Regions from separate parts of the Gordonia sp. YC-XJ4 genome, predicted to be linked through region 2. Evidence: riboswitches for the same ligand, from Rfam matches in the RefSeq annotation. Region 2 holds a riboswitch; each other region holds the start of a gene.
What was found. Region 2 has a riboswitch for S-adenosylmethionine ahead of AC5ZH6_RS20715 (LLM class flavin-dependent oxidoreductase). Riboswitches for the same ligand answer to the same signal wherever they lie in the genome.
Positions count from the first base shown of each region.

Region 1: another riboswitch for S-adenosylmethionine. It lies ahead of AC5ZH6_RS10525 (amino acid ABC transporter permease); the one in region 2 lies ahead of AC5ZH6_RS20715 (LLM class flavin-dependent oxidoreductase).
Region 3: another riboswitch for S-adenosylmethionine. It lies ahead of AC5ZH6_RS08845 (bifunctional o-acetylhomoserine/o-acetylserine sulfhydrylase); the one in region 2 lies ahead of AC5ZH6_RS20715 (LLM class flavin-dependent oxidoreductase).

Region 1 is NZ_CM183447.1:2,383,372-2,390,166, forward strand. It holds gene ectB (diaminobutyrate--2-oxoglutarate transaminase) at 1-611, opposite strand, end outside; gene AC5ZH6_RS10505 (hypothetical protein) at 610-756, shown strand; gene ectA (diaminobutyrate acetyltransferase) at 841-1,368, opposite strand; gene rsmD (16S rRNA (guanine(966)-N(2))-methyltransferase RsmD) at 1,602-2,201, shown strand; gene coaD (pantetheine-phosphate adenylyltransferase) at 2,214-2,702, shown strand; SAM riboswitch class IV at 2,849-2,957, shown strand; gene AC5ZH6_RS10525 (amino acid ABC transporter permease) at 3,090-4,100, shown strand; gene AC5ZH6_RS10530 (amino acid ABC transporter ATP-binding protein) at 4,097-4,894, shown strand; gene AC5ZH6_RS10535 (ABC transporter substrate-binding protein) at 5,029-6,084, shown strand; gene AC5ZH6_RS10540 (GNAT family N-acetyltransferase) at 6,163-6,795, shown strand, end outside.
Region 2 is NZ_CM183447.1:4,673,603-4,680,397, reverse strand. It holds gene AC5ZH6_RS20725 (NAD(P)/FAD-dependent oxidoreductase) at 1-1,068, shown strand, start outside; gene AC5ZH6_RS20720 (ABC transporter substrate-binding protein) at 1,090-2,049, opposite strand; SAM riboswitch class I at 2,257-2,341, shown strand; gene AC5ZH6_RS20715 (LLM class flavin-dependent oxidoreductase) at 2,349-3,542, shown strand; gene AC5ZH6_RS20710 (ABC transporter substrate-binding protein) at 3,542-5,170, shown strand; gene AC5ZH6_RS20705 (ABC transporter permease) at 5,177-6,166, shown strand; gene AC5ZH6_RS20700 (ABC transporter permease) at 6,159-6,795, shown strand, end outside.
Region 3 is NZ_CM183447.1:2,009,299-2,016,093, forward strand. It holds gene AC5ZH6_RS08845 (bifunctional o-acetylhomoserine/o-acetylserine sulfhydrylase) at 1-1,216, opposite strand, end outside; SAM riboswitch class IV at 1,278-1,398, opposite strand; gene AC5ZH6_RS08850 (cutinase family protein) at 1,616-3,373, shown strand; gene AC5ZH6_RS08855 (MFS transporter) at 3,467-4,795, shown strand; gene bfr (bacterioferritin) at 4,753-5,238, opposite strand; gene AC5ZH6_RS08865 ((2Fe-2S)-binding protein) at 5,334-5,513, opposite strand; gene AC5ZH6_RS08870 (exodeoxyribonuclease III) at 5,637-6,485, shown strand; gene trpS (tryptophan--tRNA ligase) at 6,555-6,795, shown strand, end outside.

The DNA of each region.
Region 1 (6,795 bases), 2.3 Mb from region 2:
CTGCCGGAGTCGTCGAGCACCCGCTCGAACCAGCTGAAGTCCTCGACGGCCCCGCCGAGGTAGTTGTCGAACGGCATCGGGGTCGCGTGCACGAGCGGGATACCCGCGCCGGCGCGCTTCATCGAGTTGCCGGTCACCGACAGCGAGCCGAGGGTCATGCCGTGGAAAGCGTTGGTGAAACTCACGATCGATTCACGGCCGGTGACCTTGCGGGCCAGCTTCAGTGCCGACTCGACGGCGTTGGTGCCGGTCGGTCCCGGGAACTGGATCTTGTAGTCCAGATCGCGCGGCGCGAGGATCTTGGAGGTGAACTCCTCGATCAGCCGACCCTTGGCCACGGTGGCCATGTCGAGACCGTGGGTGATGCCGTCGGATTCGATGTATTCGAGCAACGCGGACTTGAGGACCGGGTTGTTGTGGCCGTAGTTGAGCGCACCGGCCCCGGCGAAGAAGTCCAGGTAGCGGTCGCCGTTGGTGTCGGTCAGCCACGACCCACGAGCCTGGCCGAACACCGTCGGCCAGCTACGGCAGTAACTGCGGACCTCGGATTCGTGTTGGGTGAAGACCGAATCATCGATCGAGGTCTTCTTGGCGGTGGGTTGGTCGTTCATGGTTATTCCTCCAATGTGGGAAATCTGTGAGGCCGTCGCCCGGGGCGCGCGTCGCGCCGCCACCGCAGGTGAGATCCGCACAGAGCGGATCGGCGTGGCCCGCGCGGGGATACCGGTGCGCACCAACATGTACGGAGCAACCTGATCGACACATGTTGTGCGGACCCATCTTTGACCGTGTGGCTGGTGGATCAGGACCGGCTCGGGAGCCGACTCCTGTTGCCCGGGATCAGGGTTCGGGAACCTCGGGCTCGAGCAGATAGAGGTCCTCGGGCTCGTGTGCGTCCGGGAAGTCGCCGGCGGCGAAAAGGTCGCGCCGGGCGAATCGGAGTCCGCGAGCGGCAGCCACCGATGCGAACAATCGTTGCGAGGCAACGTTGTCGGGGCTGATGGTGGTGTGCATGGCCACCACCCCGCGTCGTGCGGCACGATCGATGAGTCGATGCAGCATCGTTGCTGCGATCCCGTGACCGCGATACGCGTCGTCGACCGCGACCTGCCAGACCATGAGGGTCGACGGGTCGGACGGACGTCGATATCCGGTGACGAATCCTGCAGTGCGGCCGTCGACCTCGGCGACGATGGACGTCTCGGCGAAGTCTCGGCACCACAGTACGTAGGCGTAGCTGGAATTCACGTCGAGCACCTGGGAGTCCTTGGCAATCTCCCAGAGTCGGGTACCGTCGGCCACCGAGGGAACCCGGTAGTCGAGAGTGAGAAGGGGTGATGGGGCCGTTCTTGTGTGGGACGGGCTCATAACGTATTCGACGTTAACAACGTGTGTCGACGAATTCACCTGCCTGCGTAAATCGGTGGGGAAATGCCCCCTCAATGCCCAGTTCATCCGGTATTTGTGATGCGGGACACAAACGCTTGCGACGACTCGCTGCGGGTGGGCGAATTGTCCGGCGGCGACCGCGGTGACGACCCCGGTGGCGCCGCCCGTCGAGGGGGACGGCTCAACCGAATCGGCAATGGGAGAATGGTTCGGTGACCCGGATCATCGCCGGCCGCCACGGCGGACGACCACTGAAGGTTCCCGACGCCGGGACCCGGCCCACCTCCGATCGGGTGCGCGAGGCGGTGTTCAACATTCTCGACGCCCGGATCGATCTGGAGGGTGCCGCCATCCTCGACCTCTATGCCGGGTCTGGTGCGCTGGGCCTCGAAGCACTCTCCCGTGGCGCGTCCTCGGCCGTGTTCGTCGACAACCGTCGTCGCGCCACCGCTGTCGTCACCGCCAACCTGAGGGCGCTCGGCGTCGCCGAGGTGGGCCGGGTGATCACCGCACCGGTGTCGGCGTTCCTGGCCGGCCCGGCCCGAGCGGACGTCCCGGCCCGAGTAGGTGTGACGGGCCGCTTCGATGTGATCTTCTCCGACCCGCCCTATGCATTCACCGACGACGAGGTGCACGGCGACCTCGCGGCGCTCGGCGCGGGCGGTTGGCTCGCCGACGGTGGCCTACTGGTCCTTGAGCGGGGCCGCCGGGCCACGACGAGATGGCCAGTCGGCTGGGAGGTCGTCACCGACAAGTCCTACGGCGACACCACGGTGCAGGTCGCGCGAGTCACCGGCGGGGAGGCCGGGTAGGTTCTGGAGAGTATGACCAGTGCGGTGATCCCCGGCTCCTTCGATCCCTTCACGCGCGGCCACCGTTACGTCGTCGAGCGGGCTGCCGCGTGTTTCGACGAGCTGGTGGTCACCGTTGTCGTCAATCCCAACAAGCGCGGCCTGTTCTCGGTCCCGGAGCGGCTCGAACTGATCCGGGAGGACTGCGCCGATCTGCCCAATGTGCGGGTGGATCAGTGGACCGGCCTGCTCGTCGACTATCTCAGAGAGAACGCGATCCACTCCATCGTCAAGGGTCTGCGCTCGTCGGTGGACTTCGACTACGAGCTTCCGATGGCGCAGATGAATCGTGAGCTGGCCGACGTCGAGACCGTGTTCCTGCTGACCGATCCGCGCTTCGCGCACGTCTCGAGTTCGCTGGTGAAAGAGGTCGCCAAGCTCGGCGGCGACGTGACACCCTTTCTCTCCCCGCACATCCACCGGCGCCTCGAGGCGATCCTGGCCGGTGAACGCAGCGTCTGACGAACGCAGGTCTGAGGAACGCAGCGTCAGACGAATAACGCAGCGTCAGACGACTATGGTGTCCGACGCCGACGCCACGAGACTTTCACTCATCGACGAATGTAAATACTGACCGCTGCGGCGTGCGGTATTAGCGTGAACGAGACGGTCATGAGCGTCAACGACAAGCCCTGGCTGGTTGACCGGCAACCCTCGCATCGCGGTGGGGTGCCCCAGGTGACGACCGGATCGGGAATGTCCCGATAAGCGTGATGGAAACGGCCACAACGATTTCGTGAGGAGTCGTCGTGCCGTCGTGGTCGTCGGTACCCGCGGGATACGCCCGGGGTGTCGTCGGGCACGCCTCTCCTCGCGTGCCCCGTTCCCCGGTTGGAGGAGAGTGCCGCCATGTCCGCCCCATCGCCGTCCACGAGTGCCGATCCACACCCGGCGCCGTCGGGGGACTCGCACCCGTCGTCGGCGGGCACGACTACGCCGCCGGTCGCCGAACGCGTTGCGCCCCTGCGTCATCCCGGCCGGTGGGTTCTCGCCGCGATCGTGCTCATCGTCGGTGCGCAGTTGGTCCACGGCCTGGCCACCAACGCGTTCTTCCAATGGGATCGGTTCGGGTACTGGTTCTTTCGCCCTGTCATTCTCGAAGGCCTCGGGGTCACCTTGGAGGTCGCAGCGTACAGTGCGGTGCTCGCCCTGGCCGTGGGCATCGTCCTGGCGCTGATGCGGCTGTCGAACAATCCCGTGCTCGCGGCGGTCAGCTGGGGTTACGTCTGGTTCTTTCGATCGATCCCGCTGATCGTACTGCTCCTCATCCTGTTCAACTTCGGGGCGCTCTACCAGAGTCTGAGTATCGGTGTTCCGTTCGGCCCGGGACTGTTTCATTTCTCCGAGGCCGATCTCGCCACCCCGTTCCTGATCGCCGTCATCGGTATCACCGTCCACGAGGCGGCGTTCGCCGCCGAGATCGTGCGCGGCGGCATCCTGTCGGTTGACGCGGGCCAACACGAAGCCGCTGCCGCACTGGGCATTCCACGTCGTTATCACTTTCTGCGCATCACATTGCCGCAGGCTCTGCGGTCCATCGTGCCGTCGTATGTGAATCTGCTGATCGGGCTGATCAAGTCGACATCGCTGGTCTACTACGTGTCGCTACTCGATCTGTTCGGCGTGGTCTCGACCCAGTCGAGCACCTATTCCGGTGACATCATCCCACTGCTGATGGTGGCGACGGTCTGGTACGTGATCCTCACCAGCGCCGTCTCGATCGTCCAGTTCTACATCGAGCGCTACTTCGCGCGAGGGGCGGTCCGCACCCTGCCCCCCACGCCGATACAGCGATTGCGGTTCGCTGTTGCCGGCGTTCGCCGGAGCATCGCCCTGCGTCCCTGGGAGCGTGCCGCATGACGCGCGCCGCCATCACACCGGACACGACGCCGGCCGGTGCCGAGGTGCAGATCGTGGGCGCCCACCGCTTCTACGCCGACCATCACGTCCTCAAGGGCATCGACCTCACGATCCGCCCGGGAGAGGTGACGGTGATCCTCGGACCCTCGGGCTCGGGCAAGTCGACCCTGCTCCGTGCCGTGAACCATCTCGAACGGCTCGACGCAGGCCACGTCAGCGTGGGCGGCGAACTGATCGGCGTCCGCCGTACCGGCGGCCGTCTCCGGGAATTGCCCGAACGCGAGATCCTGCGACAGCGGCGCCGCATCGGCTACGTCTTCCAGTCATTCAACCTGTTCTCCAACCTCACCGCCGGCCAGAATGTCGCGGCACCATTGGTCTCGACCGGCCGGATCACCCGCGCGGACGCCGAGCGCGCTGCCCGCGCACTCCTTGCGCGCGTGGGACTCTCGGACAAGTACGACGCATATCCGCGCCAGCTCTCCGGCGGTCAGCAACAGCGGGTCGCCATCGCCCGGGCGTTGGCCGTCGAGCCGGGGGTGCTGCTCTTCGACGAGCCGACCTCGGCGCTCGATCCCGAGCTCGTGGGCGACGTCCTCGCGGTGATCCGTGATCTCGCCGCCACCGGCACCACCTTGATCGTGGTGACCCACGAGATCGGCTTCGCCCGCGAGGTCGCCGACACCATCGTCTTCCTCGACGACGGCCGCATCGTCGAGCAGGGCACCCCGGAGCAGGTCCTCGATCATCCGACACACCAGCGCACCAAGGACTTCCTGCTCCGAGTGCTCTGACCGCGACACATCGACCACCACACACCGACCACCACACACCGACCACCACTCACCGACCGCCACCACCGTCGGCGACCCCGCCGGGGCACGTCGTCATCCTCCCTGCCGTCACACCCCAGAAACGGAGTAACTCCATGTCACCAACGCGTTCCGCCGATCGCGTCACCCCCCGAACGCGCGCTCGTCGCCGGGCCGCGACGCGGCTCGGTGCCGTCACCGTGGCACTCGGCCTCGTCGGCAGTCTGCTCACCGCGTGCTCGGGCGGTTCCACCGACGCCGCGCAACCATCCGGAAAGCCGGGCGGTGTCGTCATCGGCGCGGTCTCCAACGGCGCCGCCAACCAAATCGATGTGACTGTGCCGCAGGTCGATTCGATTCGCAACGCGCTGCCGGCGGCGGTGCGTGACTCCGGGGAGCTGTCGATCGGGATCGGGGCACTGCCCTCGGGGTATCCGCCTCTGGCGTTCATCGGGTCCGATCAGCACACGCTGACCGGCGCCGAACCCGACCTCGGCCGCCTCGTCGCGGCCGTCCTCGGGCTCACACCGGTGATCACCAACGCCACGTGGGAGAACCTCTTCGTCGGAATCGACAGCGGGCGAACAGATGTCGGATTCTCCAACATCACCGTCACCGAAGAGCGCAAGGAAAAATACGACTTCGCGACCTACCGCAAGGACGAAATCGCCTTCGAAGTGCTCAAGGCGAGCTCCTGGAACTTCGACGGCAACTACGAGAGCCTTGCGGGCAAGAAGGTGGCCGTCGGGTCGGGCACCAACCAGGAACGCCTACTGCTGGAGTGGCGGGACAAGCTCACCGCCGAGGGCAAGACCCTCGACGTCGTCTACTTCCCGGACGCCAACTCGATCAACCTGGCCCTTGCCTCGGGCAAGATCGACGCCTACCTCGCGCCGAATCCGAGCATCTCCTATCACGTCCGGCAGACCGCGGGCACCCCGAAAGCCACCCGTGTCGCCGGCACGTATTCCGGGGCCGGGTCGACGCTGCAGGGATTGATCGCGGCCACGACGAAGAAGGGTGACGAACTCGTCGGGCCGCTCGCCGACGCGATCAACCACCTGATCACCACGGGTGTGTACGCGAAGTGGCTGGCCGCGTGGAACCTCTCCGCCGAGGCCGTACCGACGTCACAGGTGAATCCGCCCGGACTGCCGCGCAACGACAGCTGAGGTGGCCGGGATGAAGACGGGTGGGACAGAGAGGGACGGGATGGAAAAGGAGTCGTGCCGATGGGACATCATCGAGTCATGAGTGAGCGCACGGCTGATGCTTCGCCGACGGCCCGATCGGGTGTCGACGTCCTCGACGATCCGGTCCGATCGTCGCTGAGCGGTCACCACCGGCATCTCGCGCAACGACGCGGACGGGTGTTGCGCTACCGACGCGACGTGTCGGTGTTCGCGGCGTTCCCACTCGATCCCGGCCCCGCGGATTGGTCGGACGCCGTCGAGCTCTTCGGTCCCGGTGGCACACTGCCGATCTCGGGGTCGATGCCGACGCCGCCGCCCGGCTGGGCGACGACGATGGCCCTGCCCGGTGTGCAGATGATCGCCCGTGCCGTCGAGTCCGCACCGGATCCGGCGGCGGTGATCCTCACCGACGACGACGTCCCCGAGATGCTCGACCTCGTCGCCCGCACCCGACCCGGGCCGTTCCTGCCGCGCACCATCGAGATGGGCACCTATCTCGGACTCAGGCACGGTGGCGCGTTGATCGCGATGGCAGGGGAGCGACTACATCCGGCCGGCGCCACCGAGATCAGTGCCGTGTGCACCGATCCGGCACACCGGAGTCGGGGGCTGGCGTCGCGTCTGGTCCTGGCTGTCGCCGACGGGATCGTTCGGCGCGGTGAGATCCCGTTCCTGCACACCGCGGCCGAG
Region 2 (6,795 bases):
GACCGCGAACTCACCACCGGTTACGACAGCCTCATCGTCGCCGCGGGTGCCGGCCAATCCTATTTCGGCAACGACCATTTCGCGGAGTTCGCACCCGGTCTCAAGACCATCGACGACGCCCTCGAACTCCGCGGACGTATCCTCGGCGCCTTCGAACAGGCCGAGTTGTCCACCGATCCCGACGAGCGCGCCCGCCTGCTGACGTTCGTGGTGGTCGGCGCAGGTGCGACCGGGGTGGAGATGGCCGGGCAGATCGCGGAGATGGCGGCCAAGACGCTGCGCGGCGCCTTCGACTCCATCGATCCGACGCAGGCGCGGGTCATCCTCCTCGACGCGGCGCCGTCGGTACTTCCGCCGTTCGGGCGCAAGCTCGGAGGACGGGCTGAAAAGCGTTTGCGCTCACTGGGAGTCGATGTCCAACTGGGGTCGATGGTCGTCGACATGGATTACGACGGGCTGGTGGTCAAAGACCCCGACGGCACCACCCGACGCATCGAGAGCCAGTGCAAGGTGTGGTCGGCGGGTGTCGCGGCCAGCCCACTCGGCCGCCATCTCGCCGAGCAGAGTGGGGCCGAGACCGACCGCGCCGGACGGGTCCGGGTGCAGCCAGATCTCAGTCTGCCCGGCCACGCCGAGGTGTTCGTCGTCGGCGACATGATGGCACTCGACGGGGTGCCGGGCCAGGCCCCGGCGGCGAACCAGTCCGCGCGGTACGCCGCCGACACCATCATCGCTCGGCTCAACGGCAGTCTGCGGGCTCGAAAGCCGTTCTCCTACTGGGACAAGGGGTCGATGGCGACGGTCTCGCGGTACTCGGCGGTCGCCAGCGTGCCGATCCCCGGGACGTCGCGGCACATCGAGTTCTCCGGTTATCTCGCCTGGCTCGGATGGCTGTTCCTGCACCTGATCTACCTCGTCGGATTTCGCAACCGCTTCACCACGCTGATCGATTGGCTCTTCGCGTTCACCTCGCGCAGCCGCAACCAACTCGCGGTCACCGAGCAGCAGGTGTTCGCGCGCACCGTGATCGACCGGCTCGAGGAGATCGAGGAACGCGGCGCCGCCTGAGGCGCCGCCGGGGGCGAGCGCCTACAGTTTCGCCAACGCCGGCGTCAGCTTGTCGATCGCCCACGGCACCGAGTAGATCGTGGGTCCGCCGAACGCCGACGCGGTGTCGTTGGTGAGGAACACCGTCGTGCCGCGGCGCACCGCGGGCAGCGAATCCCAGCCGGGTATCGCATCGAACGCCTCGGGCCCGCCGACCAGCGGCCAGAAGATCAGCAGGTCCGAAGCGAAGATGTCGATACGTTCGGCCGACACGATCGTGCGTGCGCCACCGGGCGCGAGCCCTTTGACCGCCGGGTCGAGAACCAGTCCGAGTTCGGCAAGCAGTTTCGCGGAGGGGTCGGTGTCGCTGGTCACCACACCGAACTGATTCTGCGGGGTCAGCTGTCCGAAGGTGAACGTCTTGCCCTGGCTCGCCGGGTATTTCGCCCTGGTGGCCGCGATCTGCTGCTCGACCTCGGCGACGGCCTCATCGGCCTGCTGCTGCTTGCCGAAGATCCGGCCGGCCGTCGTCATCACGTCCTGCCAGCTGTCGGTGACGGTGTTCTTGGCCATCACCGGAATCGTGGGGGCGATCTGCGTCAGGCGGTCGTAGGCCGCGCGGTCGGGCAGGTATCCGGCGAGGATCACCTGCGGGGCGAACCGCGCGATTGCGGCAACGTCGGGGGTACCGGCCTCCACGTCATAGGTGACGATCGTCGACGAGTGCTCCGGCGTCCAGGCGAAGCGATTGTTCGGGCCCGAATACCCCTGCGCGAGGAACTCCGCGGTGATCGGGACTCCGAGGCGGATCAGCGAATCCGACCACGCGCCGCCGAAGGTCACGACCTTGGTCGGATCGCTCGGAATCGTCGTCGATCCGTACTGGTGCTCGACGGTCACGGTCTCTCCCGCGGACCCGGCCGGGTCGTCGGGGGAGGAGCACCCGAGAAGGGCGACGAACACCAGGGTCAACAGGCCGGCGAGAACTCCACGAGCACACATCTCGTTAGGTTAGGCTAAATCGCCCGTATCGGACAAGGTCGACGCGGGCGTGACGACGCCATTGCTCGCCACCGATGCCGTCCGGACGTTCGGGTTAATCCCACGGTGACCGAAAGTCTGTGCCGCGTACGCGCCCGGACGCCGTCGACGTACTCGAGCAGCTCCTGACTTTCTTGCCGTGTGCGGCGCCGCCGACCTACCGTGAATCGACCATCTGGAGCGACCGAGAGACCCGGCTCGTCGACGTCGCAGCAACCCCAGAGGAGGGTGCTAACGCCGGGATCGATGGGAGTCGGCTCGTGCCATTTCATGACCATGCCCCGTTGTCGGTGCTCGATCTCGCGCCGATCAGTGAGGGCTCCAATCCTGCTGCCGCACTGGCCAACACGATCGACCTCGCGCAGCACGCCGAGCAGTGGGGGTATCGCCGCTACTGGGTCGCCGAACATCACTTCGTCGCGGTGGCCGGCTCCAATCCGGCCGTCCTGATCGGTCAGATCGCCGGTGCCACCACCACCATCCGGGTCGGGTCGGCGGCGGTTCAGGTCGGCCAGACGACCGCGGTCTCGGTCGTCGAGTCCTTCGGTCTGCTCGACGCCTTCCATCCCGGCCGCATCGACCTGGGTCTCGGACGCTCCGGTCAGCGGCGCGCGGAAGCGGTCACGGCGACACCCACGCCTTCGACACCCACGCCGTCGACACCCACGCCGTCGACACCCACGCCTTCGACACCTGCGGTGACCCTGCCGAGCATTCCCCGCCCGAGTCGCGTCGTCGACGGTGTGGTGCTCCCCGAACCGTTCGATGTGTCGGCGCTGCTGGCGAATTCGCGTCTGGCACGCAGCTTCGAGGTACTCACCCAGCCCGGTGCGCAGACCCCCGATTTCGCCGAGCAGGTCGCCGACATCGCCGCATTGCTCGAGGGCACCTATCGCAGCCCGTCCGGTCTCCAACTGCATGCGGTGCCCGGTGAGGGCGCCGACGTCGAGCTCTGGATCTTCGGCAGCAGCAAGGGTCAGAGCGCCCAGGTGGCCGGCGCGCGCGGACTGCCCTTCGTCGCCAACTATCACGTGAGCCCCGGCACGACGCTCGAAGCGGTGCAGGCCTATCGCGCCGCCTTCCGGCCGTCGGCGGTACTCGCCGAACCGTACGTGGTGGTCTCGGCCGATGTGGTGGTCGCCGAGGACGACGACACCGCACGCCATCTCGCCTCCACCTACGGGCACTGGGTGTACAGCATCCGCAGCGGCCACGGTGCCGTCGAGTACCCGGATCCGGCCACCGCGCCACCACTGGACGACGAGCAGCGCGCACTGGTCGCCGACCGCCTCGAGACCCAGTTCGTGGGCAGCCCCGACACCGTCGTCGAGCGCTTGGCTGCGCTCGGAAAGCTGACCGATGCAGACGAACTCGTGATCACCTCGGTCACCCATGATCACGGTGACCGGCTGCGCTCGCACGAACTCCTCGCCAAGAAATGGGGCCTCATCTGATGCGTGGCATCACCACCACCGTCGCCCGTACCGCGACGGCATCCGTTGCCGCGCTGGCCGTATTCGGCCTCGCCGCATGCGGCGGGGGCTCCTCGCAGTCCGACGACGCCGGCCCGCCGGTCTCCGGTGGCACGCTGCGCTACGGCCTCTCCGACGCGCCCACCTGCTCCGACCCCGCCCAGAGCGCCACCAACCAGACGATCTACGTGACCCGTCAGATCGTCGACTCACTGACCGACCAGGTACCCGGGAGCGGTGACCTGAAACCGTGGCTGGCGCAGAGCTGGGAGGTCAGCCCCGACGCCAAGACCTTCACCTTCCACCTCAAGCCCGACGTCACCTTCAGCAACGGCACCCCGCTGACCGCCGACTCGGTCAAGAAGAACTTCGACGCCATCGTCACCACCCTTGGTGGCGCCAAGGCGCCCTTGGCCGCAACATATCTCAGCGGCTACACCGGTACCACCGTTGTCGACCCGTTGACCGCACGGGTCGAGTTCTCCGCACCGAACGCGCAGTTCCTGCAGGCGACCTCCACTCCGCAGCTCGGCATCCAGGCCGACGCGACCGTCGCCGCCACACCCGAACAGCGGTGCCAGGGCACCAACATCGGCTCCGGGCCGTTCGCGTACTCCGCATGGCAACAAGGCCGTTCGGCCGCCCTGCGCAAACGCACCGGATATCAATGGGGCTCGGCGGTGTTCACCCATACCGGCGACGCCTACCTCGACGGGATCGACTTCACCGTCGTCCCCGAGTCGGGTGTGCGCACCGGCTCACTGGGCTCCGGTCAGCTCGACGTCATCAGCGATGCCCTCCCCAACGACAAGGCACAGATCTCCTCGGCCGGTGGCAAGGTACTCACCGCGGTGAACCCCGGCGTGCCATTCGGCCTGCAGCCCAACGTCTCCCGTGGAGTACTCGCCGACGAGCAGGTCCGCACTGCACTGCTCCCGGCGATCAACCGCACCGAACTCGTCGACACCGTGCTCGACAAGGACTTCCACCCGGCGACCGGGGTGCTGGCCGCCAACACCCCGGGATTCCATGCCGAGACGGCGGCCCTGGCCTTCGACGCCGCCAAGTCCCGGCAGCTACTCGACGCCGCCGGCTGGCGGCCCGGCGCGGACGGCATTCGCGTCAAAGACGGCCGGCGCCTGTCGTTCTCGGTGCTCTACAGTCCGGTGTTCGCCGGCAACCAGGCGATCCTCGAACTCGTCCAGCAGCAGCTGAAGAACGCCGGCGTCGACATGGCGCTCGACGTGGTACCCGCAGCCGAGGCCACCGTCCGACAAAACTCCGGCGACTACGACGCGATCTACTACAACGTGACACGCGCCGACGGTGACATCCTGCGTACCCAGTTCGGGTTGACCACCCGAAACCTGAACCGGCGCGGGCCGATTCCCGCGCTGGACACCGCGCTGGCTCAGCAGCAGAGCACCACCGACACCGCCGCACGCAACGCGGACCTGGCCACCGCCCAGACCCAGATCATCGAGCACGGACTGTTCCTGCCCACTATCGAACTCTCGCAGGCCATCGGTACCGCGGGCACCGCACACCAGGTGTCCTTCGACGCCTCGGCACGCCTGCAGTTCCACGACACCTGGCTCTCGGGTCGGTGACCGGCGATGATCCGCTATCTCGCGATCCGCATCGCCTCGGCCATCGGGGTGCTGTGGGCGGCGTTCACCGTCGCCTTCATCATCCTGATCCTGCTGCCCTCGGATCCGGTGTCGATCGCAACCTCGGATGCCTCGATCCCCGCCGACCCGGCCGCCGTAGCCGCCCTCAAGGCCCGCTACGGACTGGATCGTTCGGTGTGGCAACAGTATTGGTCGGCGTTGACCGGCGCGCTGCACGGTGACTTCGGGCTGTCCATCTCCCAGGGGCGTCCGGTCACCGACGTGATCGCCGACGCCCTGCCCGGTACCGTGGCGCTCACGCTCACCGCAGTGGCGCTCGCCGTCGTCGGTGGGGTCGGACTCGCGGTGCTGGCGACCTGGACCCGCTCGACGCTGCTGCGTCGGGGCCTGCTGTCCATCCCGCCGCTGGTGGTGGCCCTGCCCACGTTCTGGGTGGGACTGGTCCTGTTGCAGGTCTTCGCCTTTCGTCTGCCGTGGTTCCCGGCATTCGGGGACACCCGACCCGGGTCGATCGTGCTGCCCGCGGTGACGCTGGCCATCCCGTATGCCGGGGTACTCGGGCAGGTGCTGGTGACCAGCATGACCGCCACCGATGCGGCGCCGTTCGTGCAGACGGCCACCGCCAAGGGTGCGAGCCGCGGGCGCGTCATCACCCGACACATCCTGCGGGTCTCGTCGCTGCCGGCGCTGACGGTGGCCGGCGTCGTCGTCGGCAACCTCCTCGGCGGGGCGGTCGTGGTGGAGACGGTGTTCTCCCGACCGGGTGTCGGCAAGCTCGCCCAATCCGCCGTTCTCGCACAGGACATCCCGGTCGTGCTTGCGCTGGTGACCCTCTCGGCGCTGGTCTTTGTCACCATCAACCTGCTCGTCGACGTCGTCTACCCGTTCCTCGACCCCCGCATCCTCAGCGGTGCGCGCCGACGGGAGCCGACGGCGCGCGACAACGACTCCCGGACGGAGCTGATCAATGTCTGACTCATCCGACACCGGTGTGTCGGTGCCGTCCTGGTCGTGGAGTCCGACGGCGGTGCGGCCCGCGGCGGTGTGGGCGTGGCTGCGGTCCAATGCCGCGGTGACACTCGCGGTGATCGTCCTCGCACTCGCCGTCGGATTCGCGGTGGCCCCGGGCTTGTTCACCGGACGCGACCCCCTGCTGGCCGTGCCCTCGGAGAAACTCTCACCACCGAGCGCCGCGCACTGGTTCGGCACCGACAACCTCGGCCGCGACGTCTACGCGCGATTCGTCCACGGGGCGGGTCTGTCGCTGACGGCGACCATCGGTGCCGTCGGGGTCGCGTTGCTCGTGGGGGCGATCCTCGGGTTGTTCGCCGGTACCGCAGGGGCCGTCGCCGACGGGGTGATCATGCGGGCCATCGACGTGATGCTCGCCGTCCCACAACTGTTGCTGGCCCTGGCCATCGTCGCGGCCCTGGGGTTCGGCACCACCAAGGTCGCGATCGCGGTGGCGGTGGTGCTCGTCGCGAGCTTCGCGCGGGTCATGCGCGCCGAGGTGCTGCGGGTCCGCCACGCCCCGTTCGTCGAGGCGTCGCGTGCCTTCGGGGTCCCGGCCCCGGTCGTGCTCGTCCGACACGTGTTGCGCAACT
Region 3 (6,795 bases), 2.7 Mb from region 2:
TCAGCTGGCTGTGGGTGGTCGACGCGGGGTGGATGACCAGTGACCGCACGTCACCGATGTTGGCGACGTGGCTGTGCAGCGTCAACGCCTCGACGAAGCGCTTCCCGGCGTCGACGCCACCGGCGATCTCGAAGCCGATGATCGCGCCCTGCCCCTTGGGCGCGAGCTTCTGACCACGGGAATACCAGGGCGAGGACTGCAGACCGGCGTAGGCCACCGACTCGACCTGAGCGTGATCGGCGAGGTAGGCCGCGACCCGCTGCGCATTGGCGACGTGGCGCTCGACGCGCAGGCTCAGGGTTTCCAGTCCCTGGGCGAGCAAGAAGGCGTTGAACGGCGAGATCGCCGCGCCGGTGTCACGCAGCAACTGCACGCGCGCCTTGAGCGCGTAGGCCGGCGCACCGAGGTCGGCGAACACCGCACCGTGGTAGCTGGGATCGGGGGTGGTGAAGCCGGGGAACAGATCCTGACCATCACGCTGCACCCGCCAATCGAAGGTGCCGCCGTCGACGATGATGCCGCCGATCGCGGTGCCGTGCCCGCCGATGTACTTGGTCGCCGAATGGACGACGATGTCGGCGCCATGGGCCAGGGGGTTCAGCAGGTACGGGGTGGCGACGGTGTTGTCGACGATCAGCGGCACGCCGTTGCGATGGGCGACCTCGGAGATGCCCTCGATGTCGAGAATCTCGTTGTTGGGGTTGGAGATCGACTCGCCGTAGAACGCGCGGGTGTTGTCGCGGACCGCGGCCTGCCACGAATCGAGATCCTCGGGATCCTCGACGAAGCTCACCTCGATGCCGAGCTTGGGCAGCGTGTAGTGGAAGAGGTTGTAGGTCCCGCCGTACAGACGCGGGCTCGACACGACGTGTCCGCCGTTCTCCACGATGTTGAGGATGGCGTAGGTCTCGGCGGCCTGACCGGACGCGACCAGCAGTGCCGCGACACCGCCCTCGAGTGCGGCGACCCGCTGCTCGACGGCGTCCTGGGTGGGGTTCATGATGCGGGTGTAGATGTTGCCCGGCTCGGCGAGGCCGAAGAGGTTGGCCGCGTGGGTGGTGTCGTTGAAGACGTACGACGTGGTCTGGTAGATCGGCAGTGCACGGGCGTTCGTGGCGGCGTCGGCCGACTGGCCCACATGGATCTGCTTGGTCTCGAAACTCCAGTTGTCGGCTGGGTTCTGGGCATCCGTACCGTCGTTGGCTACGTCAGACATGAAAATAGATCACTTTCTGCGGTCGGCAGGGTGTGGTGACCCTGATGGGGTCCGACCTTCGGACCCGCGCTTGCCGGGGATGCTCGTCGCGATCCCACAACCCGGTCATCACCCGGAGCACCCCACCGCGGTTGGAGGGTTGCCGATCAGCGAGCCGGGGCTTGACGCTGATACTCATGACCTGGCGACAAGGATATAACACGGTCGTCGTCGGCTGAGAACCCTCCTGCTCAGCCTGGTTTGCGTGCTGGACAGAAACGGTCCGTGCGGTTCGGGCGCGCGGTAGGTGTCGCCCGGACGGACGAATCGCCGTCCTGATCTCGACCGATCCGCCGGAATCGGCCGCGCCGTCTGCTTACCCTTGCCACGTCACGGTTCCCTCGCCCAAGGACGTGTCCGATGCGGCTCTCACCTTCCTTTGCCTCGCTCCGCGGCAGCGTCTCGACCGGAGTGGTCGGGGCCGCGAGTGTGGCGCTCATCGCGGCCGCATTCTGGGGTCACGGGGTCGCGTCGGCGGAAACGGCGGCGGCGTGCAGTCAACCCGGTCGGGTGTTCATCGTCGGCGGCACGTGGAATTCCGACGGTTCGTATCTCGTCGGGATGGAACAGCGCTACACCGGGCACGGCGCGCACTGGGAGGAGCTGCCGGACAGTCCGTACTCCGGCGCGGGCGCCTACGAGATCGAGCAGGTCCCGTACTCCGCGACCATCTGGCCACTCGGGTCGGTCGGATACAACGCCAGCGAGGCCGAAGGGTCGGCCAACCTGGAGCAGGCCGTCGCCGCGTACCAGCAGCAGTGCGGTGCCGACAAGAAGATCGTCATCGCCGGCTATTCGCAGGGAGCGCGGGTGGCCGGCGACGTTCTCACCGACATCGGTGCGAATCGGCCGGTGACCATGGACGACGGCTCCACCTACGTCATCTCCACCACCGATTCCGACGGTGCGCGCACGGTGTCGGGTGAGCTCTACTCCGATCCGCGGATGTCGGGGACGTTGTGGGGACAGGGGATCGAGGCGACCCTGGTCGGGATCATCCCCGGTCTGACCATGTCCGGAACCCGAGCAGTCACCGACTACGGGGGCCTGCCGGTGACCACCTACTGCATCGCGGGCGACCCGATCTGCGATCTCCCCGATCCGTTCCATGACCCGATCGGCGACCTCGACGCGCTCCTCGGCTACTGGGTCAAGCACGGTCAGTATCCGTTTCACATGTATCAATTCCCGGGTACCGGCACGACCTGGTACATGAACGGCGCGAACGAGCCCATGACATGTACGCAGAGCGGAGCGTTGCAGACCTGCACGATCGCCTCGCCCTCGTCGATGGCCATCCTCACCCAGAACCTCGTCGACGCCGTGGGCCTGCACTGGTCGGTCCCGGACCTCGTGGCCTACCGGTTCCGCCTACCCGACATCATCGGGATCACCCTCGCCGACTTCCAGCCGCCGATCCGGTGGGTCATGGACTGGTTTCCGCCGTTGCCGCAATTGGGCTACGGCGCGTACCTGCCGGATCTGTACGCCTTCGAGAACACCATCACCGGCGTGCTCACCTGGAACGGCGAGCTCTTCGAGCAGGGAGCCCAGGCGTTGCTCGCCAGCGGCAAGAGCATCGTCGCGCTGCCGCTCAATTTCGTGAGGTACTGGGTGGCGCGCGTCGTCGAGGGGATCACGACGGTGCCGAGGGGTTCGACGGGTGCGGGTGCGTCGGTGCTGTCGACCCCGACACATGTCGCGGTGCCGCTGGTTGCGTCCCAGCAGAGCGCAGTCGACGGTGAGACGGGCGCAGTCGACGGTGGGGCGGGCGCTGTGGGCGATGAGGCGGGCGCAGTCAGCGGGACCAGGGGCGCTGTCGGTGAGGGTGGGGGCGCTGTCGGCGCAAGGCGGGCACCGGAGTCGAGCACGTCACCTGCGCCGAGCACCTCACCTGCTCCTAGTGCGTCACCTGCGCCGAGCACGTCACCTGCGCCGAGCACGTCACCGGAGTCGAGTTCGACGTCCGAGTCGGGCGCGACGCCGTCGCCGTCGGCAACGTCGGCGCAGGAGAGTTCCGCGCCGTCACCAGGTGATGCCGGAAGCGGTTCCGCGCCCGATCAAATTACGGTGCCGACCCCGTCGTCGGTGAAGGAATCCGCTGCCGCCACACCGTGACGGGCGTCTCGATTCCGGCCCGACAAACCCGTGTGAACGAACTCACCCGCGTCGGCGGGAATCCGCGGCGGACGCGCCGTGGTTACGCCTCCCGTGTCGAAATCAGCCCATCCCACCTCCGCCGTGACCGCCGACGCGACGCCCGCGACCGGCGCGGCACCGTCGGTGGCGTCCGATGATCTCGGTATTGCGTTGTCCGACAATGTTTCTCGTCGCCAGACGTCGCTACGCTGGGCGATCCTGGCGCTCGCGCTCGGCGGTTTCGGTATCGGGACCACCGAGTTCGTCGCGATGGGTCTGTTGCCCAATATCGCCGGCGCCCTCGATGTCAGCGAGCCCACCGCCGGGACGGTGATCTCGGCGTACGCGCTCGGCGTCGTGGTCGGTGCGCCGCTCATCGCCGCCCTGACCGCCCGGATGTCGCGGCGCACCTTGCTGATCGGCCTGATGGTCGCCTTCACCGTCGGCAACGTCGCGACGGTGCTCGCGCCGTCCTTCGGCCTGCTGGTCGCGGCGCGGTTCGTGGCCGGTCTGCCGCATGGCGCGTATTTCGGGGTCGCCGCTCTGGTGGCAGCGCATCTCGCGGGTCCGGGCAGGCGCGCCAAGGCGATCGGGCAGGTCATGCTCGGCCTGGCGGTGGCCAACGTCGCAGGCGTGCCGATGGCTGCCTGGCTCGGTGAGCATTTCGGTTGGCGCAGTGCGTTTCTGGTGGTTGTCGTCGTCGGCGTGGCGACCGTCGCCGCCCTGATCCGCAGCCTGCCGTCGTTGCGTGACATGCGCGTCACCAACCCGGTCACCGAACTCGGTGCCCTGCGCCGCTCGCAGGTGTGGTTCACCCTGTTCATCGGAATCGTGGGTTTCGGGGGGATGTTCGCGTTCTACACCTACCTGAACACCACGTTGACCACACTCGGTGGCCTGCCGGTGGGGCTGGTCCCGCTCGCGCTGATGCTGTTCGGGCTGGGCATGGTCGTCGGCAACATCATCGGGGGGATCGCCGCCGACCGCAGCGTGTCGCGCTCGATCCTGGTGGGACTCGTCGGGCTCGCCGCGGTCTTGCTCTGCTTTGCCCTCTTCGTTCAGATCACTTGGGCTGCACTGGCGTTGACCTTCTTGGTGGGTGTCGCCGGCACCTCGATGGTGCCCGCGTTGCAGACCCGTTTGATGGATGTCGCCGAGGACGCCCAGACGCTGGCGGCGGCGCTGAACCATTCGGCCCTCAACATCGCCAATGCCGCCGGCGCATGGCTCGGCGGCATCGTGATCGCGGCAGGTCACGGCTATCGCGCACCATCGGTGCTCGGGGCCGCGCTGGCCGTGGCGGGAGTCGTGGTCCTGGGCGTCGCCCTGGCGGCGGCGCGCCGGACCCGACGACCCGATCAGCCCACGTCGGGTGGCGTGGCGACCGTCTTGGACATGTAGAGCTGCTCCCCGAGGCGGTCCATCAGCTCGAGCTGGGTCTCGAGGTAATCGATGTGGTGCTCTTCGTCCTTGAGGATCTCTTCGAAGAGTTTGGCCGAGGTGATGTCACCCTTGCCGCGGCACATCGCGATTCCCGGCTTGAGGCGCTCGACGACCTCGATCTCGATGGCCAGGTCGCATTCGAATTGCTCACGCAGGGTCTGGCCGATGCGCAACGGGAGGATCTGCTGATAGTTGGGCAGGCCCTCGAGGAACAGGATCCGGTCGGTGAGGATCTCCGCGTGGGTCATCTCCTCGATGGATTCGGCGCGCGTCTTGGAGGCCACCTCGGTCAGCCCCCAGTTGTCCTGCATCTTGGAGTGCAGAAAGTACTGGTTGATCGCCGTCAATTCGCTGGTCAGCTGCTCATTGAGCAGGGCGATGACCTCGTCATCTCCACGCATGCCACAACTCCGTTCGGTCCAGGGACTGGTGAATCGAACGGTAGCACGAGCAATAACCCCACGCGCGTAATTCGCATGGGGTGACCTCCAGTGAGTCAGGCTGCGGTGGTGACGGAAGTCCTTTCGCTCACGATCTGCTGTAGCCGTTCGAGGCAGGTGCCACATCCTTCGCCGGCACCACAGCGGTCGCTGATCGCGTCGACGGTTCGAGCGCCCGCGGTGCAGTGCTCATGGACCTCGTCCTCGGTCACCGCGCGGCAGATACAAACGAACATGGAACTCACCTCATCTGGCTGTTAGGTGAGGATTACATAAAGTGGCGCGTCGGCGCAAGGGTTGCCTTACCTTTGGAATCACTCCAGATAACGTGTCGGTGGCCGCACGTAGGGTGGGGCACCGTGACCACGTCGATCACCACCATCAACGTAAACGGCATCCGCGCCGCCACCAAGCAGCGTTCGGAGATCAATCCCGGCTTTCTGAGCTGGCTCGATGCTTCGGGCACCGACATCGTCCTGATGCAGGAGATCCGGGCCGACACCGAGCAGACAGAAGCTGCATTGGGTCCGGCTCTCGAGGCCGGCTGGCATCTGTCGATGACCGAGTCGGTCGTCAAGGGCCACGCCGGGGTCGGTGTGCTGAGCCGGTCCGCCCCGAAAGCCGTGCGCGTCGGATTCGGCAGCGAGGAATTCGACGCGACCGGGCGCTACCTCGAGGCCGACTTCGACGTCCCCGATCTCGGAGCGCTGACCGCGGCCAGCCTGTATCTGCCGAAGGGCGCAGCCGAACCGACACCGTCGGCCACCGAGAAGGAGACCGCCAAGTTCGCCGAGAAGAAGCGCTTCCTCGACGAATTCGGCGAGTATCTCGCCGGAGTGGCCCGGCGCCGGCGGCACGTGGTCGTGGGCGGGGACTGGAACATCGCGCCCGCCGAGCTCGACATCAAGAACTGGAAGGGCAATCTGAAGAATCCCGGTTTCCTGCCCCACGAGCGCGAATGGGTGGGCGCGCGCCTCGAGTCGGGCTGGACCGACGTCGTGCGCGACCTGCACCCCGCTGTCGACGGCCCGTACAGCTGGTGGTCGTGGCGCGGCAAGGCATTCGACAACGACTCCGGCTGGCGCATCGACTACCAACTCGCCAACCGGTCATTGAGCCGACGGGCGGTGAAGGCCTTCGTCGATCGCGCCGACTCCTACGATCGCCGGTGGTCCGATCATGCCCCGGTCACCGTGGTCTACGAGTGATCCGCGGCGTCCGATCGCACCGTCGGGCTCCCGCGGTTGATCACTCGACCCGTCTGAAAGAATCGACCCATGAGTGACGTCTCCGGGTCGGTGTCCGCGCCGCGTCAACGTGTGTTGTCGGGCATTCAGCCCACCAGCGATTCCTTTCACCTCGGCAACTACCTCGGTGCCGTGCGGCAGTGGGTGGCCCTACAGGACGACTTCGACGCGTTCTACTTCATCCCCGACATGCACGCCCTCACCGCGGAATTCGATCCCGCGACATTGGCGCACCGCACGCGGGTGTCGGTGGCGCAGTTGCTCGCCGTCG